Regions from separate parts of the Halomonas sp. TG39a genome, predicted to be linked through region 3. Evidence: predicted binding sites of a transcription regulator. Region 3 holds the regulator's gene; each other region holds the start of a gene.
The links. Region 3 encodes sigma-54, which starts transcription at its own class of promoters, with help from an activator protein. Its sites were predicted from a motif close to TGGCACNNNNNTTGCTNT; they were not measured.

Region 1 (3,516 bases), 1.9 Mb from region 3:
GCCACATCTAAGCGGTAACCCCGCGCCTTGGCGCGGTCAAAGGTCAGTGCGGGGTTGGCTTCGGCAAAGTGGTAGTGGGAGCCAATTTGTATCGGCCGGTCGCCGGTATTGCCCACCTCAACCGTGATGCGCTCCCGCCCCACACAAAGCTCGATATCACCTTGTTTTAACTGATATTCACCAGGAATCATTTGGTTGCTCCTTTGTTTTTTTGTGAGGTGTTAGCCGAGAGGTGTGAGGTGTAAAGAGAGAGGTGTGAGGGGTGCGTAACCCACTACTACTCACCCCTAACTATTCACTCCTCACCCCTCACTCCTCACCCCTCACTCCTCACACTTAACCCCTCACACAATAGGCGTATGCACAGTGACCAGCTTGGTGCCGTCGGGGAAAGTGGCTTCCACCTGCACTTCGTCGACCATTTCGGCGACGCCGTCCATCACATCCTCACGGCTCAGGATCTCGCGGCCATAGCTCATTAATTCCGCCACGCTGCGGCCATCCCGGGCGCCTTCCATAATCTCGAAGCTGATCAGCGCCACCGCTTCCGGGTAGTTGAGCTTTAAACCACGCGCCTTGCGGCGCTCCGCCAGTTGGGCGGCGGAGAACAGCAGTAGCTTGTCTTTGTCTCTCGGGGTTAATTCCATGGAACGTGTCTCCAGCAGTGCATCACAGTGATGCCTATTAGGTTAGCCAAATTCTTGGTGTATGCGCGGCGCGGTCGATCCAACGAGGGCGCAGCAGGTGCCAGGCCTGTTCACACAGCGCCCAGGCTTCGTTACGCGAGTTACCCAGATAGCGCAGCAACACTACGCCATGGCGAACGGTGACCGCCCAGCGCGGGTTATCCGGCAGCGCTTCACGCAGGGCCTCAATAGCCGCAGGTGCGTCGCTAATGCCCACCGCCCACAGCGTGGCTTGCACCGTGGCGCCGCCTTGGCCCCAGCGACCCGCGAAACGTGGGTGAAGCGGATCCAGCGGCTGGCGCTCTAGCCACAGCGGCTTGCCGTCCAGGGTTAAGCGAAAGTGCTGCTCAATACGCCCAGAGATGTAAGGTAACTCGCTGGCTGGGCGGCCCAATGCCATCACTTCCCAACCCAGGCAGCGGGAGCTGCCGTGAAGGTCAATCTGGGTGCGCTGCTCGCCTTTGGAGCCATCAAAGGCGATGGTCTCCTGAGGCAGCCATTCCAGGACCGCGCCATCTTCAACGCTCAACCGGGTATGCTGGGTCCAGGCAACGCCCTGGCTGTCGGCTTTATAGAGTTTATTAGCGGCGGGGGTGGTGAGCAGCACATGGGCACCACTCTCGACATGGGCGCTAATGGAGAGCGCATCGCCACTGACTAGGCCGCCCGGCGGGTGAAGCACATAGACATGGCAGGCCTCACCGCGGCCTTCCGGATAAAACGGGCGCTGCACCCGTAGTGGCCCCGAGTGGCGCGCCTGCACCATGCGGGTGGCGCCGTCGCGGTTGGCAAAGCGTAGCGCCAACGAAGCCGCCCAGTGGCGGCCTGCATCGAAGCGGTGGCCAGAGGCAACTTGCGGTTTTGCGAGATCGCACAGAATCATGGGTCGCTATCGCTTCCTTTTCACTAAGCCGTTAACTTACTAGAAGCAATTAATGCGCCAAAATGGTGAAAAACCCTACAGGGCGATCAATGGTAGGGATTAACGCAAGTAGCTTGCAGCGCCACACGCCCATTCGCACCAAAATAGAACCACGCCAGACCCTGAATGCACCAAATAAATGCAGTCACTCCTGATTTAAACTCAACCCAACTTATGCTCACTCTCCACACCCTCATGCACCACAACTCGATTCCGCCCGCCGCGCTTTGCTTGATAAAGCGCTTGGTCAGCCCGCTGTAAAGAGTGATTATAGTCGGGGTGGCCATCGTGGAGCGTAACGCCCACGCTAATCGTCACATTAAGCAACGTATCGGCGCCCGCGAGCATCGGCTCTTTAGCCACCGCCTGACGCAAACGCTCAGCAAATAAGCGGCTGCCGTCATGATCGGTATCCACTAGCACGATTAAAAACTCTTCCCCCCCCATGCGGAACACGTAATCACCCCCGCGAGTGGAGCGGTCAAGGATGCTTGCCACCTGCTGCAGCACGGTGTCGCCGGCGTCGTGGCCATGGGTATCGTTGATCGATTTAAAGTGGTCGATGTCTACCATCAACAGCGCAAAGCAGTGCTCCGAGTGGCGGGCAATATCGATTTCACGGCTAAGCACCACCGATAGAAACTTACGGTTAAGCAACCGGGTTAGGCTATCGCGACCAGCATCTAAACCAGAGGCGCGCTCCAACACATCGTCAAGCAGCATCAACACCGTGCGGGCGGCGTCTCGAATCTCGCCCAGCGCCTTAAGCCGTTGGCTAGCCTCTTCATGTAGCAGGACCTCCAGCCACTCACGATCCACCTGCTGAATATGCCGTGAAATAGTGGCAATCTCTGGCGCACCCTCAAACGCATGGCACGCTTTATGGAAGTACCACAAACCAAAGTCGGAATTGGCTAACTTCGGCAGCGTGGCGATATCCTGCTGGGCGGCGACGGCAAACATCAGTGCGTTTTCCCAGTTCAGCAGCGCCGAACGCTGGCGCTCACGCTCATCACCAATGCTTTGAGTAAGGGAAAATAGCTTGTACGCCTCTTCGGTGCGCGCATTACGGTCACTGGCCACTGAGTAAGCGTGGCTCATGATTTCCATGGCCATATCAATATGCTCGGAGACATACACCGAGGCATCCCCCGGGGAGAGCGGGCTTTTGAACGAAGCACTAAGCTGCCGATACAACGCCTGCTTAAGCTGTCGCGCCCCGCTAAGCACCAGATTGACCGGAATATCGATGCGAGCATGCACCTGCCCTACTTTCTCCTGCTGCTCAACCAAGGCTTCAAAATCGACATGCTCAACGGCAAACATGGCCTTCAGCCAACGCCGCATTGAGGGGTTTAAACGCTGCTCCACTTGTTCGTTGGAGAGAAACAGCGAGGCATGCGGGTCTTCCAGCATTACGCTGTAAAAGTGGTCGGCAAAGTAGCCACAATGCTGCGTTACCAGTGTTTCCACCGCCTGGCGCAGTGGCCTAGGCGTGCGCTCTAATAACGTCTGCCACTCGGCGGCGAGCTGATGTTTATCTTTATAGCGCATACCCCACCTGCTTCTTATTGCTAAAACAATCAATGTTACAGGCAAAAAATCGCCTTCAACCGAACACAGAACAGGGTTTTAGCGAATAAACCCACAAGCGGCTCGCATGGCGGCGCGGCAGCGGTGCCTCGCCATACTATAGGGCCAATCGGTAAGCGAGTGACGCTCCAAAACATAACCAAGGCCTGTTGATGCCTTACAGCTTACTTCCGCCATAACTCAGGTTCCCCTTTCAGCCCACCTCAGCGTCTTTTATCCACTTGACATTTCATCAATAGCGCCACAAACTTAGCCAAGGCTATACTTCTTTCCCTAGGACAACCAGTTTACACAAAGCAACTTCAACCCATCTAC
Region 2 (3,516 bases), 1.9 Mb from region 3:
GGCCATTATCCCCAATGGCAGTGCCCAGGTAGCCTTGAACCCGCTCGTTGCCGCCGCTGATCGATTGCGACAGGCGCCGATCCATATCATCGCTGTTGTTGAAGCCGGTGGTGATGCCGGCTTCGGTGCGCCAGTTAAGGCCTTCTTCGCCCTTGCGGGTAATGATATTGATCAACCCCCCGGTAGCGCCGCCGCCATAAAGACTGCTGGCGCCGGAGAGGACTTCCACCCGCTCAATGTTAAAGGGGTCGATGGCGTCGAATTGGCGTGAAAGCCCGCGGGAACTGTTCAGCGACACACCGTCGATAAGCACCTGCACACCACGACCGCGCATATTTTGCCCATAATTGGTGCGCCCTTGCGGTGCCAGATCTAGCCCCGGAACCAGACGCCCCAATGCCGTCTTGAGGTCTGCACCATTGCGGGTCTGTTGTTGCAGCATCTCTTTGTCAATTACCCATACCGCACCGGGGATTTGGCTGATCTGGGTGGGCGTACGAGACCCCACGACCACCATGGTGTCGCCTGCGCCCGCCCCAGAGGAGGCGTTTTGGGCGAAAATGCTGTTGGAGAAACCCAGTAACAGGCCGGTGCCAATAAGCGCAGCAGTTGAAGACGGTGACTTGGGAAAAGGCGATGTTGAAAAGGGCAGCGCGTACATGGTGAACAATCCGCGAACAGTGAGGAGTTAGGAGGCGGAGAGTATCACCAGGAAACACAAAGTCAACGATAGTGATTCGTGTTTATGCGGAGGTCAATGTTTGCTGATAATTGCAGCAATAGGCCATTGCCCTATTGCTGCTTATGAAGCCAAAACGTTAAGCAGGCTTATTCTTTTTGCTCTGTACCTGTATCTGGTTCGGGAGTAGACACCGGCGGCACTTCTGCTTCTACCGGTGTGGCAGTGGAGGTCGTTGACGCTTCAACGGCGGCTTCAAGGTTGGCGACCTGGCGCTCTAATGCCTCTACCCGAGACCGAGTGCGCTGCAGTACGTCCATTAAAATGTCGAAATCTTCCCGTGAGACAAGCTCCAGGCGATCAAATGCGCCGCGCACGACTTGCTGCACGCCCTTTTGAATATCTTCCGGTGCCTGGGAGGCGTTTTGTAAACGGTCGCCAATCTGCTGGGCCAGTCGGCTAATGCGGTCTTGAGGCGCCATCGCTGCTCTCTCCTTAATAACTCGCTAAATGAACATCTATAAAAATTGCTTACCGGTAAGGATACGCAACAGTTGGCGAATTCGCATGCGCCGCGTGCATTTCCTGTTAAGCGCGTGGTTTGCATCGAAATAGAGCAGGCGACTTTTGCTTACGCTCTTTTTTGGTGCAATAGCCGTGCTGAGAGAATGAGTTTGCCCAGATTTAGCGCTGTAGTGCGCTTCAATTGTTGGCTAATAAGCTGACTTATAAGAAAAAAAAGTCAGCTGGCACAGTATGCGCATTATCGGTTCAGGTGCTTATTCTGGCGGCTGTGCCGCTACCAATCTAGCAGGACTTATCCAGCAGGGGAGATCCGGGATGAAACTCATCACCGCTATCATCAAGCCATTTAAGCTCGACGACGTCCGTGAGGCATTAGCCGACAACGGCGTTCAGGGCATTACGGTCACTGAAGTTAAAGGTTTTGGCCGTCAGAAAGGGCATACCGAGTTGTATCGTGGCGCGGAATACGTCGTCGACTTTCTACCCAAGGTAAAAGTGGAAGTGGCCGTGGACGATGCTCGCCTAGAGAGCGTGCTAGATGCTATTTGCAGTGCGGCTAATAGCGGCAAGATCGGTGACGGCAAGGTGTTTGTGACACCGCTTGAAGACGTTATTCGGATTCGGACAGGCGAACGCGGTGCAGACGCCGTTTAAAGCTGTTTTTTCGGATCATTTCTATAGTTCAACGGGGAACTTACAATGAATGAGTTGACTGATCTGAGCTACGCGCTCGATACGTTCTACTTTCTAATATGTGGTGTGCTCGTCATGTGGATGGCCGCTGGCTTCTCCATGCTAGAAGCGGGCTTAGTACGCTCCAAGAACACCGCTGAAATCCTCACTAAAAACATCGCGCTGTTTGCGATTGCCTGCACCATGTATCTATTGGTGGGCTACTACATCATGTACTCCAGCAGCGCGGGCGGCTTCCTACCCAACCTGGGTTTCCTGATTGGCGCTGAAAACAGCGTGGATGCGGTGACCGCAGGTGGCGACGACGCACCTTACTACTCCATGCGTTCCGACTTCTTCTTCCAGGTAGTTTTCGTTGCGACCGCTATGTCGATTGTGTCGGGCGCGGTTGCCGAGCGTATGAAACTTTGGGCGTTTCTGGCCTTTGCTGTGGTCATGACCGCGGTTATCTACCCGGTGTCTGGCTACTGGACCTGGGGCGGCGGTTGGTTGTCTGAAGTGGGCTACTCTGACTACGCGGGTTCAGGCATTGTGCACCTTGCCGGTGCGGCTGCAGCGCTAGCAGGTGTGATTGTGCTGGGCCCACGTAAAGGTAAATACGGTAAAGATGGCTCAATCCACGCTATTCCAGGCGCCAACATGCCGTTGGCAACGCTGGGTACTTTCATCCTGTGGATGGGGTGGTTCGGTTTCAACGGCGGTTCTGAGCTCAAGCTGGCGGCGGTTGATTCTGCTAACAATGTGGCGCAAGTGTTTGTGAATACCAACGCTGCGGCGGCAGGTGGTGTGATTGCCGCACTGATTCTGGCCAAACTGTGGTTCCGTAAAGCCGACCTGACCATGGCGTTGAACGGTGCACTTGCTGGTCTTGTAGCGATTACGGCTGATCCGCTCTCTCCGACCGCACTGGGTGCCACTATTATTGGCGCGGTTGGCGGCATCATCGTAGTGGCTGCCATCGTGACGCTGGATAAAGTGAAACTGGATGACCCGGTCGGTGCGATCTCAGTACACGGTGTTGTGGGTATCTGGGGTGTGCTGGCGGTGCCATTGACCAACGACGGTGCATCATTTGGTGCTCAGATCATCGGTATCGTAGGTATCTTCGCTTGGGTTTTCCTGGCAAGCCTGGTGGTATGGCTGATCTTGAAAGCCATCATGGGCATCCGGGTTAGCGAAGAAGAAGAGTACGAAGGCGTGGATATCGCCGAGTGCGGTCTTGAAGCCTATCCCGAATTCGGCATTAAGAAATAAACAGCGGTATGAAGAAATAACTTAATGCTGATCAAGTGAGCTGGCGTGCTCCTTACGGCCTCCCCTTAGTGGGAGGCTTTTTTATTCTCTGCCAATAGCGGTGTATGCTGGTAGTTAGCGGTCATCGGTTGCGACACGCGCAGCCATGCAACCCGACCCCATCATGGCCACCCAGTTAGAGGATATGGTAATGAAATTGATCACAGCTATTATCAAGCCGTTTAAGCTCGACGATGTGCGCGAGTCGCTCTCTGATATCGGTGTACAGGGTATTACGGTGACGGAAGTGAAGGGCTTTGGGCGCCAGAAAGGGCATACCGAGCTGTATCGCGGTGCTGAGTATGTGGTGGACTTCCTGCCTAAAG
Region 3 (3,516 bases):
AAACGACTCAAGGGTCAGCGTTAGCTTATCGCGGCGCTGGTGCGCTACCTGGTCGGTAATGCGACGGCGCAAATCGTGTACCGATAAGCGAGATGTATCGATCAATAGATCGGCTAGATCGCGAATATCCTCCAGCGTCTCCTCTTCTTTATTGATCGCCTCTTCCAGGGTCATCTCGCTATCCCGAGTCAGCGGATGGCGTCGCCGGGTAGCGGAGTAACGCTCAAGCAGGATACGGGCATCGGTGGTCAAGTAAATAACTTGAAAATCGATTTTACGCTGGCGCAACTCTTCTAACAAAGACGGTAGGCGCTCCAGCGCTCCCGGCAAATTACGGGCATCGATACTGACCGCCAAGTGAGCGCGGTCACCCTGGTCGCGTAATTCGTCCACCAACGAGCCCAGCAGCATAGCGGGGAGGTTATCAATCGCATAATAGCCAAGGTCCTCCAGCGCCTGTAGAGCGATAGATTTGCCTGACCCGGAGCGGCCGCTAATGATCACCAGTTGCATAGAGTCTCTCTTTGCTTTGGTCAAGCTGCGTTGAGGGTGGTGAGCGAAACATTACCTGCCGTAACGAACCTTAAAACAGGTTTGAAGACCGTTAGGCCGCGGATTGCTCACGAATTTTGGCGGTAATCAGCTCAAGTAGCTCGCGCTGACTGGCTGCTTTACGCAGCTGCTGGCGTGTATCCGCATCATTCATGATGGTCGCTACTTGGCCGAGCAGAGAGAGGTGTGTGTCATCTGCTTCTTCAGGTACCAGCAGGACAAACACCAGATCTACCGGGTCTCCGTCGATAGCGTCAAAATCAATCGCTTCTGAGAGTTTTAAAAAACCAGCGATAGGGGCGGTGCAGTGGGGGCTGCGCGCATGGGGAATAGCCACGCCGTTACCGATACCGGTACTGCCTAAGCGCTCGCGGCCGATTAGACGGCTAAACACTTCTTGGCTGTCCAGGCTGGGGATATTTTGCGCGATAAAGGTGCTGTAAAACTCCAGCACCCTTTTTTTGCTGCCCCCGGGTACGTCAAAAAGAACGCGCTCCGGGGGGAGTATGGTTTCCAACGTCATTGAATTAACGCACACCTGCGCCTTGGGCGCGAGCTTGTGCTTTTTCCTTGTGTTTAACGAGTTGACGGTCGATTTTATCCGCTAGGGCGTCGATAGCGGCGTACATATCACTGTCGAGGGCTTCCGCATGTAAGTCAGCACCTGCGGCGTGCAGCGTACAAGCGGCCTGCTGGCGCTCTTTCTCCACTGATAAGGTGACTTGCACCGTGGTTATATTGTCGTAATGGCGCTCTACACGCTCAAGCTTTTCGTTGACATAGTCACGCAAGGCGTCAGTCAGTTCTACGTGATGACCAGTGATATTTACTTGCATTGACGTGCTCCTTATCCATCGGACTGTACTTCGATTGTAACCCTTTTTGCCGCGTTGCAAAGCCCTTGTCGAGAGATTCGCTGCAACGTCGACAGAACCTAGCGTAAACGACGTCGCTCACTGGAGGAAGGAATGCCCATGGCCTCGCGATATTTAGCCACCGTACGCCGCGCTACTTGAATCCCTCCTTCGCCTAATAGCGTGACTAGGCGGCTGTCTGAGAGCGGCTTGCCGGGTGGCTCCTCTTGAATCAATTTCTTGAGTCGCGCGCGGATGGCGGTGCTGGAGTGACTGTCGCCATCTTGACCGCTCACCTGACTTGAGAAAAAGTACTTGAGCTCGAACACGCCCCGGGGGGTATGGATATATTTTTGCGTCGTGACCCGTGAAATCGTCGATTCGTGCATCTCCACAGCTTCGGCAATATCGGCCAGTATCAGCGGTTTCATGGCTTCTTCGCCGTGCTCTAAAAAGCCAATCTGGCGGGTGATGATTTCGCGCCCCACGCGTAGCAGCGTATCGTTACGGCTCGAGAGGCTCTTAATCAGCCAGCGCGCTTCCTGTAGGTGCTCTTTGAGAAACTGGTTGTCATCGCTTTTGTCCGCACGCTTAATCAAACTGGCGTAGTCGGGCTGAATGCGCAGCCGTGGCAGGGCCTCTGGGTTGAGTTCTAAATGCCAGCCTTCGTGGTCGTGGCGGACGACCAGGTCGGGGGTTACATAGCTGTCATCGGTGTCGCCGTAGGCGCTGCCTGGGCGGGGGTCGAGGCTGCGAATAAGTAGGATAACATCGGCCAGCTGTTGGTCATCGAGCCCCAGGCGGCGCTTTAGCAGGCGCATGTCATCCTTACCAAGCGCTTCGAGGAACTGCCGCACTAGGCGGCGGGCGGGAACCAGTAGCGGCGTATCATCGGGCAGGGCGGCGAGCTGCAGCATCAGGCATTCACGCAGGTCGCGGGCAAAGATACCGGTTGGCTCAAACTGCTGGAGTTTGAGCAGAATGGTTTCTACCTCGCGTTGGCTAAGCCCGTCAATGCCCTGGGCACGCAGGCCCTCACGAATATCGTTAAGCGGCTGGGTTAAGTAGCCGTTGGCGTCGAGCGCGTCGATTAAGCTCTCTGCGACAAGCTGTTCGCGGGCGCTAAAGTCGGTCATGGCAAGCTGCCATAGTAGGTGCCCATGCAGGCTCTGCCCGGCTGCCTGACGCTCAAAATCAGGGCCTTCGCTGCTGCCGCCCTGGCTACCCATATCTTGATAGGTATCTGACCAGTCGCTATCTACTGAGAGTTCAGTGGGGATGCCCTCTGACCACTCTTCTTCCTTAGGCTCGCTGACAGCCTGCTCACCAAATTCATCTTCCTGCTCCAGCATGGGATTGGCATCTAGGGCCTGCTGAATTTCTTGACGAAGGTCCAGCGTCGAGAGTTGCAACAGCGCAATCGCCTGTTGCAACTGGGGCGTCATGGTCAGCTGTGTGCCGATACGCAGTTGGAGAGAAGCTTTCATGACCATCTGAGAACCACTCGTTAATCAGAATGCTCCACCCTAGTGCGAGTGAGTGTCTGGTGCAAGTGCAATAAGCATGCCATTGGTAGTAAAGTTGTTGCAGAGCGCTATTTACAGAACCAAAAAATAGGTTTATGGGCAGGCGGTGATTGTAGGCATAGCTGATCAGTTTAAAGGCGAAAATCAGCACCCAGATATACGTCTCTGACCTTCTGATTATCGAGAATGGCACTGGGTGAACCGCTGGCAATGATTTGCCCATCACCAACGATATAGGCGATATCGCAAATATCGAGGGTTTCACGCACGTTGTGATCGGTGATCAGTACGCCAATATGACGTTGCTTCAGCGCACGAATGATGGTTTTGATCTCGCCTACCGAAATAGGGTCGACGCCAGCAAAGGGCTCATCCAGTAAAATAAAGGCAGGGTCAGTGGCCAGCGAGCGGGCAATTTCTACACGCCTGCGCTCACCGCCCGAAAGGCTCATGCCAAGGTTGTCGCGGATGTGGGTGATATGAAAGTCTTCGAGTAGCGCTTCCAGGCGCTGTTCGCGTCCTGTGCGGTCAAGTTCTTTGCGCGTCTCGAGTATCGCCATAATGTTATCGGCAACCGATAGTTT
Region 4 (3,516 bases), 1.2 Mb from region 3:
CAGCACCGCGGGCAGGAACATATCGGCAAAACCCACCAGAGTGGCAGGCGCCGCCGCCTCTGCTTCAGGAATCCGCAGCAGCTCAAGCACCGGTACCATGGGGTAGGAAAGCCAGGTAAATAGCGGGGTAAATTCCGCCAGAATCAGTGCCACCGTACCAATAGCAAAAACCAAGGGCAGTAAGCCGAGGAAAATATCCATCACGTTGAGGAGCGCCAAACGTGCCAGCTCACGGGGCCCAGGAGCTCCAGCGGCACGATTAGTGGCCTGAACCAAGCTGTAACGAAACAGGCCCACTTTTTCAGTGCGCTCTTCGCTCAACTGGCAGCCTACGGGCTCGTAATAGTCATTGGATTTGCGCGACAGCGGCGGCAGGCGAGGCACAATCACCGCAGCGATCAATCCGGACACCACCACCGTAAAGTAGAACTGCACAAACAGGTGGTTGATATCCACGAAGCTGGTAACGAGCAGCGCAAACGCAATCGACACCACGGAAAAATTGGTGGCAATCACCGAGGCTTCCCGGCGGTTATAGAATCCCTGCTCGTACTGCTGCGTGGTGATCAGCACGCCGACGGTGCCCGAGCCCATCCAGGAGGCAGTGGCATCGATGGCGCTGCGCCCCGGCAGGTTAAAAATCACCCGAAACGGCTTACGTACCATGCTGCCGATGAACTCCATAAAGCCAAACTCGACCAGAAACGGCAGCAGCAGCGCGGCAAAGAAAAAGAAGGTGAGCAGTACCGGCGCCAGGTCATTGAGCATCACGCCACCGGTAAAGGAAGCAGTCACGAACTCAGGCCCGAACTGAAAATAGGTCATCACAGCAAAAAGCGCGCCTAATACGCGCATCGCAAGCCACACCGGGCCAACATGAAACATTTCGTGCAGCATGCCCTTTTTGGCCCAGGAAGGGTTAGCTAGCTTGGTGTAAATCGTCGCTACCACCGACAGGCAGAGCACAACGACAGCAATGGCCGGCAGCGCCGAGCCCAGCAAAGCCTGCAGACTATCGGCCATGAGCCCCATGCCGATATTGATGGTATCGCCCACTTGAAAAGGGACGAGAAACAGCAGCACCCCAATTAGCGATGGAATGATAAATTTCAGTAAGTGCGCGCGGGGTATCGGTGCCGACGAGGTCGGCTGTTCCGATTTAACGTTGCTATACGACATAGGGGTCACCCATTGGAAGTGATTATTGGAGGTGGCTGGCGGCGTAGCTAGGTCAGTACTTTTTTATTTAGTCGCTATTTCTTTGTTAGCCATTTGGTCGGCGTCACTCGCTGTGTTTAACGCCCGGCAGTACGCAGAGCATTTCATACAGCAGCGTGGCGCCCATCAGCGCGGTGTTGCCGCTGGGATCATAAGGTGGTGACACTTCCACTAGATCGCCGCCGACAATATTCAGCCCAGCGGCACCGCGAACCAGCTCCAATCCTTGGGTAGAGGTCAGCCCGCCCATTTCCACCGTGCCGGTGCCGGGGGCAACAGAAGGATCCAGGCCGTCGATGTCGAAACTGATGTACACCGGAATATCGCCCATCTGCTCACGCACCTCGGCCATCAAGGGCGCTAGCGAGCGATACCAGCACTCTTCGGCGGGAACGACGCGAAAGCCCTGGTCGCGACACCAGTCAAAATCTTCAGCGGCATAGCCGGTACCGCGCAGTCCGATTTGCACTACCTTTCCATGGGCCAATAAGTCCTCCTCCTGGGCGCGACGAAACGGCGTGCCGTGGGCAATTGGCTCGCCGAACATGTGCTCATTGACATCGGCGTGGGCATCAATATGAATCAGCCCCACCGGGCCGTGTTTTTTGGCCATGGCGCGAAGAATTGGCAACGTCAGGGTGTGCTCCCCACCCAGGGTCAGCGGAATGCAATCGTGCTTGAGCACGTCGTCATAGAAGGCGGTGATGATGTCGACGCTTTTTGGCAGATGAAAGGTGTTGATAGGCACGTCGCCGATATCGGCCACCTGCAGACTTTCAAAGGGCGCTGCGCGGGTCGCCATGTTGTAGGGGCGCAGCATGCGCGACTCGTCGCGAATCTGGCGCGGCCCAAGCCGCGTACCGGGGCGGTTTGAAGTACCGATATCCATGGGAATACCGATAAATGCCGCATCCAGACCCTCGGCTGTCTCTTGGGTGGGCAGGCGCATCATGGTGGCAGGGCCTGCAAAGCGCGGCATGGTGTTGCCGCCCAGGGGCTGATTAAACTCCGACATACACATCTCCTATATTTTTTGGCGGTGAGCATGGTGTAGGTATTGGCCTAGCTCTTTTCACTACTCTTCTAAAGACATTGCACAGACCATGCCAAGTCGTAGATGCCTATAAAGTGGTGGGATTAGCGACCGAACGATGCAAAAATGAATCAGCCAGGTGCTTTTTTAATTCATTCTTGAATCAAAGATTCATAAATGAATCACTCAGAGGAGTCGGCTGCGATGAGTGAAATAGATAAACGCGTGCTGCGAACCATTGTGGAGACCGCAAACGACCACTTCTTTATCGTCAGTGGCGATGGGCAAATAGTCGATATTAGCCCAGGAGCCGAAGCGGTTTACGGGGTATCCAGAGAGGAGCTGCTCTCTAGCAGTGTGCAGCAACTGCAAGCGGCCGGGGTGCTCAAGCCCTCCATCACCATGGAAGTAATGCGCACCCGTCGGCCTGCGCAGATTATGCAGGTCACCGGCACGGGCCGCCGGGTGATCGCCGAAGCCTACCCTGTATTCGTCGACGGCAAGCTGGAGCGCATTATCAGCCGCTCGCGGGACTTAACCGACTTGCAGCTATTGCAGGACGAGTATGCGCTGCTACAAAAACGCTTTAGCGAACACTTAAAGCGCAGTCAGGCAGCGCCAGACGCGGAAGAGCAGGCGTTGGATGACGCCCTGGACAATTTGCAGGTGCGCAGCAGCGTGATGCGTGAAATTGCGCTACTGCTTAAGCGGGTCGCCCCTTCGGATGCCAACGTGCTGATGCTGGGTGAATCAGGTGTGGGTAAAACCGCCTTTGCCAAGCAGCTACACCGCTGGAGCCAGCGCTGTGACGGCCCCTTTATTGACGTTAACTGTGCGGCGATTCCAGAGAATCTGTTTGAGTCCGAGATGTTTGGCTACCAGCCCGGCGCTTTCAGCGGTGCCGCTCGCCAGGGCAAAGCCGGGCTGTTAGAGCAGGCCGAGGGCGGCACGCTGTTTTTGGATGAAATAGGCGAGCTGCCGCTGCTAATGCAAACCAAACTGCTCAAGGTGATCCAGGACGGTAGTTTGACCCGACTGGGTGACACCCGATCACGCAAGGTCAATTTTCGCTTGGTCGTGGCGACCAATCAGGATTTGGGCAAGCAAGTAGAGGCCGGACTTTTCCGTCTGGATCTTTACTACCGCCTCAATGTGATCCCGGTCACCCTGCCGCCGCTGCGTGACCGCCGGGAGGATATCCCCGACCTGGTTGAAGCGTGTTTAAACCGGCTCAACCAGCGCTATGGCCGGCAAAAAATTCTTGA

Region 1: U738_RS14670 (urease accessory protein UreD) is a predicted target of sigma-54. The motif match lies at 1,612-1,629, and genes of this name have one in related genera.
Region 2: U738_RS14960 (P-II family nitrogen regulator) is a predicted target of sigma-54. The motif match lies at 1,427-1,444, and genes of this name have one in related genera.
Region 4: speB (agmatinase) is a predicted target of sigma-54. The motif match lies at 2,310-2,327, and genes of this name have one in related genera.

Annotation. Positions count from the first base shown of each region.
Region 1 is NZ_JQLV01000001.1:3,282,866-3,286,381, forward strand. Features, by position in the region: gene U738_RS14660 (urease subunit beta) at 1-191, opposite strand, end outside; gene ureA (urease subunit gamma) at 345-647, opposite strand; gene U738_RS14670 (urease accessory protein UreD) at 685-1,569, opposite strand; gene U738_RS14675 (diguanylate cyclase) at 1,771-3,162, opposite strand.
Region 2 is NZ_JQLV01000001.1:3,343,229-3,346,744, reverse strand. Features, by position in the region: gene U738_RS14970 (TonB-dependent receptor) at 1-661, opposite strand, end outside; gene U738_RS14965 (accessory factor UbiK family protein) at 829-1,161, opposite strand; gene U738_RS14960 (P-II family nitrogen regulator) at 1,520-1,858, shown strand; gene U738_RS14955 (ammonium transporter) at 1,904-3,151, shown strand; gene glnK (P-II family nitrogen regulator) at 3,342-3,516, shown strand, end outside.
Region 3 is NZ_JQLV01000001.1:1,426,667-1,430,182, forward strand. Features, by position in the region: gene rapZ (RNase adapter RapZ) at 1-513, opposite strand, end outside; gene U738_RS06185 (PTS sugar transporter subunit IIA) at 605-1,075, opposite strand; gene hpf (ribosome hibernation-promoting factor, HPF/YfiA family) at 1,080-1,388, opposite strand; gene U738_RS06195 (RNA polymerase factor sigma-54) at 1,487-2,899, opposite strand; gene lptB (LPS export ABC transporter ATP-binding protein) at 3,064-3,516, opposite strand, start outside.
Region 4 is NZ_JQLV01000001.1:2,669,737-2,673,252, forward strand. Features, by position in the region: gene U738_RS11930 (YjiH family protein) at 1-1,179, opposite strand, end outside; gene speB (agmatinase) at 1,283-2,233, opposite strand; gene U738_RS11940 (sigma-54 interaction domain-containing protein) at 2,456-3,516, shown strand, end outside.